Regions from separate parts of the Burkholderia pseudomultivorans genome, predicted to be linked through region 3. Evidence: predicted binding sites of a transcription regulator. Region 3 holds the regulator's gene; each other region holds the start of a gene.
What was found. The regulator FliA, encoded in region 3, starts transcription of late flagellar genes. The targets are predictions, from matches to a motif close to CTAAAGTTTNNNNNNNNNNNGCCGNTA.

Region 1 (2,257 bases), 340 kb from region 3:
GGCGCGCCCGGCGCGGCGGACGCATCGGCCGAAGCAGCTGGATCGGCCGGATCGGCAAGCAGCACGGCGGGATCGGCAAGCAGCGGCGCGCGTCCGACCACCGCCGGCGTCGCGTCGCCGCCCGCGCGCGAGATCGCGTCGAGCACGCGCCCGACCTCGGACAGCGCCGTCTGCGTGGAGGCCGGCGGCGCGCCGCCCGGCGCGGGCGCAGCGGGCGACGGCGACGCGCCGGCGCCCGGCGTGCCGACCTGCGCGGTCGCCCCGCCGCCGGCGGCCGACGACACGGCGCCGGTCAGCAGGCTGTCGAGGCGGCTCGCCAGCAGCGCGGCCGCAACGGAGTCGATACCGGTCATGATCGGAGCCTGCCCACCTCGGCCACCTCGTTGCGAATGCCGGACACGGCGCCCCGCTCCCGGAACAAACCGGCGCTAGCCGCGCGCGCGGTAGAGATCGGTCAGCACGTGCGTCGAACGCCGCGCCTCGAACAGCGCGGACAGCCGCGCGACTTCCGGGCTGGCGAGATCGCGGATCGCCGCGTCGTCGGCCAGGATCCGGCGGATCAGGTCGAGCTTGCGGCCCAGCTCCGACTCGTCGAGCGCCACGCTGGGCTCGGCCGCCTTCAGCCCGTCGACGAGCCGCAGGTACTCGTCCTGCAGTCCCGGCAGCGCGCTCCAGTCGGCGCCGCGCGCGGCGCGCAGCATCCGGCCCGACACGGCCGCGAGCGCCTCGTAGCGCGCGAAGTAGTCGGCGTTGCGATTCATCGCGCGACGTCCGCGGCCTGTTGCGCGGCCATGCGCGCGACCTCCGGGCCGATGCCCGTCCACGCCTCCTCGAGCGTCGCGAGCAGCCCGTCGACCTCGACCAGCATCGCGTCGCTCGCCTGCGCGTTCGCTTCCAGCAGGCGCCGGCCGATATAGGCGTACAGCGCGTCGAGGCGCGCCGCGATCTCGCCGCCCGCGTCGCGGTTCAGCGACGTCTGCAGGCCGCTCTCGACGATGCGGATCGCCTTGCCGATCGCGTCGCCGCGCGCCGCCACGTTGCCCTGCTGCAGATGCATGCGCGCGAGCGCCACGGCCTGCCGCGCGCCCTGGTACAGCATCGCGATCAGCCGGTGCGGGGAGGCGCCCATCACCCCGGTCTCGACGCCGACACGCGCGTACGCATTGGCTCCAGCGTGTCCTGGGGAAAACATGCGCTTCTCCTTGTTCGGTGCTTTGCTATGCGGATACCGCCGCCGTGCGTCCCACGACGCGGCGTTCTCCCGGAGTTATCGGAAGGGATTTGAAAAGCTTTAGGCAAGCGGGACGGGGTGGGATCGCGGGACGATCGCGCCCCGGATCGCCGGCTGCCGGGCGGGCTGCTTACGCCGCACGGGCAATGGCAAGGGGGCTCGCGGTAGCGGCTCCCGGATGGCCGTGCGCCGTCACACCGACATCTGCATGATGTCGTTGTACGCGCTCACCAGCTTGTTACGGACCTGGAGCCCGAACTGGAAGCCGATGTTGGCTTTCTGCATGTCGACCATCACGTCGTTCAGCGACACGTTCGCGGCGCCGACCTCGAACGCCTGCGCCTCGCCGAGCGCGTGCTGCTGGTCGCCGCTGATCTTGTCGAGCGACGCCTTCATCGCGCTCGCGAACGTGCCGGCCGTCGCGGCGCCGGAGCCGGCGAGCGCCGCCGCCGGGCTCGTCGCGCCGCCCGACGCCTGCGCGGCCATCGCCTGCATCTGTTGCAACACCGAACCGATTCCGCTGACGTTCGCAGTCATGCCGTCCCCACGCATCCATAGAAAGAAAGCCCGGCCGCGCCGGGCGATCCGCCGGCGCCGCACCGCGCGCGCCATGCCGGATCGCGAACAAGCATAGCAGCGCCCCACGCGGCAAAGCCGTGAAAGTACGGGGGAAACCCCGCTCTTTTCGGTCGATCGGAGCGCGCCCCGGATCCCGATAATCGCATCGTGTCATTGTCCGCCCGCTCGCCCGAGCGGCTCAGTCGTCCCGCTCCGGAGAACCTCGACGCATGGATTCGCAGGCCAATTCGCTGATCAACCCCGACGCCCGCGCGGGCCTCGCCAGCCCGGCGCCCGGCGCCGCCGCGGCCGCCGCGCTCCCGGGCTCGGGCGGCGCGGCCGCGGACTTCGGGCTCGGCGGCTTCACCGAACGCATTCCCGGCATCGCGCGGATGAAGGGCAACCCGAAGCTGCCGCTGGTGATCGCCGTCGCCTTCGTCGTGGCGGTCGTCACCGCGCTCGTGCTGT
Region 2 (2,257 bases), 2.1 Mb from region 3:
ACGGCGCGTCGTGACGGCGCTTGCCGGACGGCCCGGTTCGCCTGCGCGCGAACCGGGCCGTTTTCATGGGCGCGCGCGGCCGGTCACGGCCGGCGCGGCCCGGATCCCTGGCCCTGCGGCGCACGCGCGGCCGGCGCGAACACGCTGCGCAGCCACGCGGCGAGCCGCGCGAACACGTCGTACGGCTCCTCGACGAAAATCTCGGGTTTCAGCAGCCGCAGGTATTCCATGATCTGCTGCGCTTCCTGTTTCTGGAACGAGCCGTGCGAGAGCCCGAGCCGCAGCAGGCCGCGCAGTTCGCCGAGCTTGTCGCGCGCGGCGCTGCCCACGCTCATCTCGCACGCGAGCTTCGCCTCGTAGATCCGCTGCCGCAGCGATTCGGCAAGGCGCCACGCGGGCGTCTGCATCATTTCCTCGAGCGTCTGGATGTCGTGCACCGCGCTCTTGATCTGCGCGGCGAGCGGGTCGACCAGCGACGCATCCGCCTGCGCTTCGGCGACGATCGCCTTCGCCCAGTCGCGGCACGCCTTCGCGAGCTCGTCGGGCGTCCATTCGGCGCGCGATGCGAAGCCGAAGCCGAAATCGCCGGCCTGCCGCATCAGGATCGCGACGACGTCCGGGAATTCCTTGTCGAGCGTGCGCTTCGCCCACGCGTACTGGCCGCCTTCGAGCATCCGCTGCACCGCATGCTCGGTCAGCGGCACCATGTTGTCGAGCAGCTTGGCGCGCAGGAAGTCCTCGAACGACGGCGTCGCGAACTGCGGGTCGAGCTTCAGCGATACGCGCACGAACGCGTCGTAGTCCTTGCGCAGGGACGCGACGGTGTCGTCCTTCAGGGATAGGGTGATCTGGCCCATGAATCATCTCGATGGCGGGCCTGCGCGCGCGGCGGACGAGGCGGCGCGCCGGGGCCGGGCGCCGCGTCGACGAGCCGGTTCGCGCCGAGGCCGATGGCGGGTCTTCTCTCCCTATATCGGCGCGCGGGCCGCAAACTTGAGCGCGCGCCGGTGCGGCGCGCTCAGGCCGCCGGCCAGTGCGGCAGCACGAGGCCCTGCCACAGGAAGAACACCGCGAGCCCGACCGCGATCGTCACGAGCGGGCGGCGCGTCGTCGCCGACACGAGCACCGCGGCGAGCCCGCCGATCAGCTGCGGGTTGCGCCAGCTCAGTTCGGCCGCGCCGCCGTGCGGCGACACGACCATCGGCACGATGATCGCGGTCAGTACGGTCACGGGCACGAAGCCGAGCGCGGTCCGCACGAGCGGCGGGAAGACCAGCCGTTCGCCGAACAGGAACAGCGTCGTGCGGATCGCGTAGGTGATGACGGCCATGCCGAGGATCAGCAGCGCGTAGCTCACGATGCCGTCTCCGTGCGGGAACCGGCGCGCGTGCGCGCATGCAGCAGCGTGAGCGCGACGCCGACCGCGACGCCGGCCGCAACCGCGCCGAGCAGCCCGAGCTTGTACGGCCAGCCCTGCCAGAAGTACGCGAGCGTGCCGGCCGTCGCGGCAGCCGCGAAATAGCGCAGCGTGCCGAGCTGCGGGACGACGATCGCGATGAAGGTCGCCGCCATCGCAAAGTCGAGACCGAGCGACTGCAGCCCGGGGAACGCCGCGCCGAAGCCGATGCCCGCGAGCGTCCAGACCTGCCAGTTCAGGTACATCGCGAGCCCCGAGCCGAAGAAGTAGTGGGGGCCGATCGTGCCGGGCGGGAAGTGACGGTAGTGCGCGTACGCGACCGCGAACACCTCGTCGGTCATCAGCGCGCCGAGCGTCGCGCGCCAGCGCAGCGGCAGGTGCGCGACGTACGGCGCGAGCGTCGCGCTGTACAGCAGATGGCGCAGGTTCACGATCAGCGTGGTCGCGAGCACGACGATGAAGCTCGCGCTGCCGGCGATCAGGCCGAGCGCGATGAACTGCGCGGAGCCCGCGAACACGGCGAGCGACATCAGCACGCCGTGCCACGCGGCGAGCGGGCCGCCGGCGACGAGCGTGCCGAAGATCACGCCGAACGGGGCGGCGCCGACCATCATCGGAATCGTGTCGCGCGCGCCGTCGAGCCATTCGTCGAGCGGGCGCCGCGCGGGTGGTCGCGGTATCGAATTCAAGATGCCTCCTCCATGTGCGGAAGGATAGCGGGCGGGCGCGCGGGCGGCTTGTACGTTCTTGCGGCGGGGTGGCGGTGTTTCGACGGGGCGCCGACGGCGTCGGGCGCGGGCGGGCGAAGCGGCTGCGCGGCGGGTTGCGAGGTGGGCTGCG
Region 3 (2,257 bases):
GGTTTCCTCGGTCACGCCCTTGATGTGCGCGAGGCGCGTCGAGTACCAGGTCGGGTCGGCGTCGAGGTGCTTGGCGATCGACTTGTACAGCGCGACTTCTTCCTCGTTGGTCGGCTTCGCGATCACCGAGCGATCCTTCTCGGCCTTCGAGCCGAGGATCAGCAGCAGCGTCGCATCGCCGCCGTCGTCGAGGATCATGTTGGCGAATTCGCCGTTCGGCCATTCGAAGATGCGGTGCGAGAACTCCCAGTATTCGTCGAGCGATTCGCCCTTGAACGCGAACACCGGCGTGCCGGCCTCGACGATCGCGGCGGCGGCGTGGTCCTGCGTCGAGAAGATGTTGCACGAGGCCCAGCGCACGTCGGCGCCGAGCGCCTTCAGCGTCTCGATCAGCACGCCCGTCTGGATCGTCATGTGCAGCGAACCGGCGATGCGCGCGCCCTTCAGCGGCTGCTGCGCCTTGTATTCGTCGCGGATCTGCACGAGGCCCGGCATTTCGGTCTCGGCGATGTTCAGTTCCTTGCGGCCCCAGCCGGCAAGCGCCATGTCGGCGACGACGTAATCCTGGGAAGCTTTCGAATCGATAATGGCGTTCATCACGCCCTCCTTTCTAAAAAAGTTCTAGAAATTGGTGACGTGAGCGCCGTTCAGGAGGCGAAGCCGACGGACGATGCCGCGCCGGCGCCTGGTGAAGCCTTCCGAGCCTGGCGGACGCAGAACGGTCCGTCGCAACGCTCCTCGGAAAACGGGAAGGATTGTAGCAAATCGGCGCGACGAATGCGTGCCCCGCGCGGCGTCGACGCGCGCGGGCGCAATCGGAGGGTCAGGTCTCCGCGCCGACCCACGCCTGCTCGCGCAGCCGCGCGCGCAGGCGCGCGACGGCCTGGCTGTGCAGCTGGCACACGCGCGACTCGCTGACTTCGAGCACCGCGCCGATCTCGCGCAGGTTCAGCCCGCGCTCGTAGTAGAGCGACATCAGCAGCTTCTCGCGCTCGGGCAGCCGCTCGATCGCTTCCACCAGCGCGCCGCGCAGATGGTCGTCGAGCAGCGCCGACAGCGGATCGGCATGATCGACGCGATAGCGATCGAGGAACGGTTCGTCGTCGGCCGCGCGGTCGAAATCCTCGTAATAGATCAGCTGGCTGCCGTGCAGGTCCTGCAACATCCCCTGGTACTCGTCGAGCGGCATGTTCAGGTGCTGCGCGATCTCGGCTTCGCTGGCCGCGCGGCCGAGCTGCTGCTCGACCTGGTGCACCGCGTGCTCGACCTCGCGCGAGGTCTTGCGCAGGCTGCGCGGCAGCCAGTCGTTGCTGCGCAGCTCGTCGAGCATCGCGCCACGAATCCGCTGCGTCGCATAGGTCTCGAACTGCGCGCCCTGGTCTTCCTTGTAGCGGCCGGCCGCATCCATCAGGCCGATCATGCCGGCCTGGATCAGGTCGTCGAGATCGACGCTCGCCGGCATCTTCGCGACGAGCTGCAGCCCGAGGCGGCGCACCAGCGGCGCGTATTGCGCGAGCACGTCGGCCTGCGAGATCTTTCCTTGAGCGTTGTACATCATGGCTCTCTCCTTCCGGTGGCGCTCAGACGGCGTGCGCCGTGCCCGCCTGGTACGACGGTTGCGCGCCGGGGCGAACGTCGCGCCCCGCGCCCGACCGCGGACGCATCGGCCAGTACAGCAGGTCGGCGGCGATCTGCCGGTAGTCGCGCGCGGCGGCCGACGACGGGAACGCGTCGACCGCGGTGCGCGTCAGCGCGCGTGCATGCTCGACGAGCGGATCGGCGCTCACGCAGCCCGCGTCGGCGATCGACACCGTCAGGTAGCGGCTGGCGACGCCCGCGAGGTTGTCGAACGCGGTCTTCGCATCGACGGGGCTGCCGACGTGGTTGGTCAGCACGCGGAACTGCGCGATCGCGTGCGCGAAATGCAGCCGCTTCATGCACGCGTAGGCCTCGGTGATCGCCTGCGCGGCCACGCGCGTGACGACCAGCACGTCGTGCGCTTCGCGCGCGAGCGCGGACAGCGTGCCGTCGGCGCCGAGCTGCGCGTCGACCAGCACGATGTCGGCCTGGCCGTCGACGAAGTCGCCCAGCTGCGCATCGCTGTAGCCGGCGCGCGCGAACCGCGCGGCCGCGCACAGACCGAAGCCGGCGGCCACCCGCGTGCGTTCGCCGTCGCGCAGCCACGCGCCCGCGAGCGTCGCGGATGCCGAATGCACGTCGGCGCGCTCGTCGACGACGAGCACGTCCTTGCCGAGCG

Region 1: the regulator FliA is predicted to act here: its motif matches at 1,269-1,295, upstream of fliS (flagellar export chaperone FliS).
Region 2: the regulator FliA is predicted to act here: its motif matches at 972-998, upstream of WS57_RS23070 (DUF4088 family protein).

What each region holds. Positions count from the first base shown of each region.
Region 1 is NZ_CP013378.1:4,724,037-4,726,293, forward strand. It holds gene WS57_RS34155 (flagellar hook-length control protein FliK) at 1-353, opposite strand, end outside; gene WS57_RS34160 (flagellar protein FliT) at 429-761, opposite strand; gene fliS (flagellar export chaperone FliS) at 758-1,192, opposite strand; gene fliE (flagellar hook-basal body complex protein FliE) at 1,424-1,768, opposite strand; gene fliF (flagellar basal-body MS-ring/collar protein FliF) at 2,020-2,257, shown strand, end outside.
Region 2 is NZ_CP013378.1:2,319,311-2,321,567, forward strand. It holds gene WS57_RS23070 (DUF4088 family protein) at 84-857, opposite strand; gene WS57_RS23075 (AzlD domain-containing protein) at 1,019-1,357, opposite strand; gene WS57_RS23080 (AzlC family ABC transporter permease) at 1,354-2,031, opposite strand.
Region 3 is NZ_CP013378.1:216,077-218,333, reverse strand. It holds gene ahcY (adenosylhomocysteinase) at 1-597, opposite strand, end outside; S-adenosyl-L-homocysteine riboswitch at 632-746, opposite strand; gene WS57_RS13930 (RNA polymerase sigma factor FliA) at 824-1,558, opposite strand; gene WS57_RS13925 (MinD/ParA family ATP-binding protein) at 1,581-2,257, opposite strand, start outside.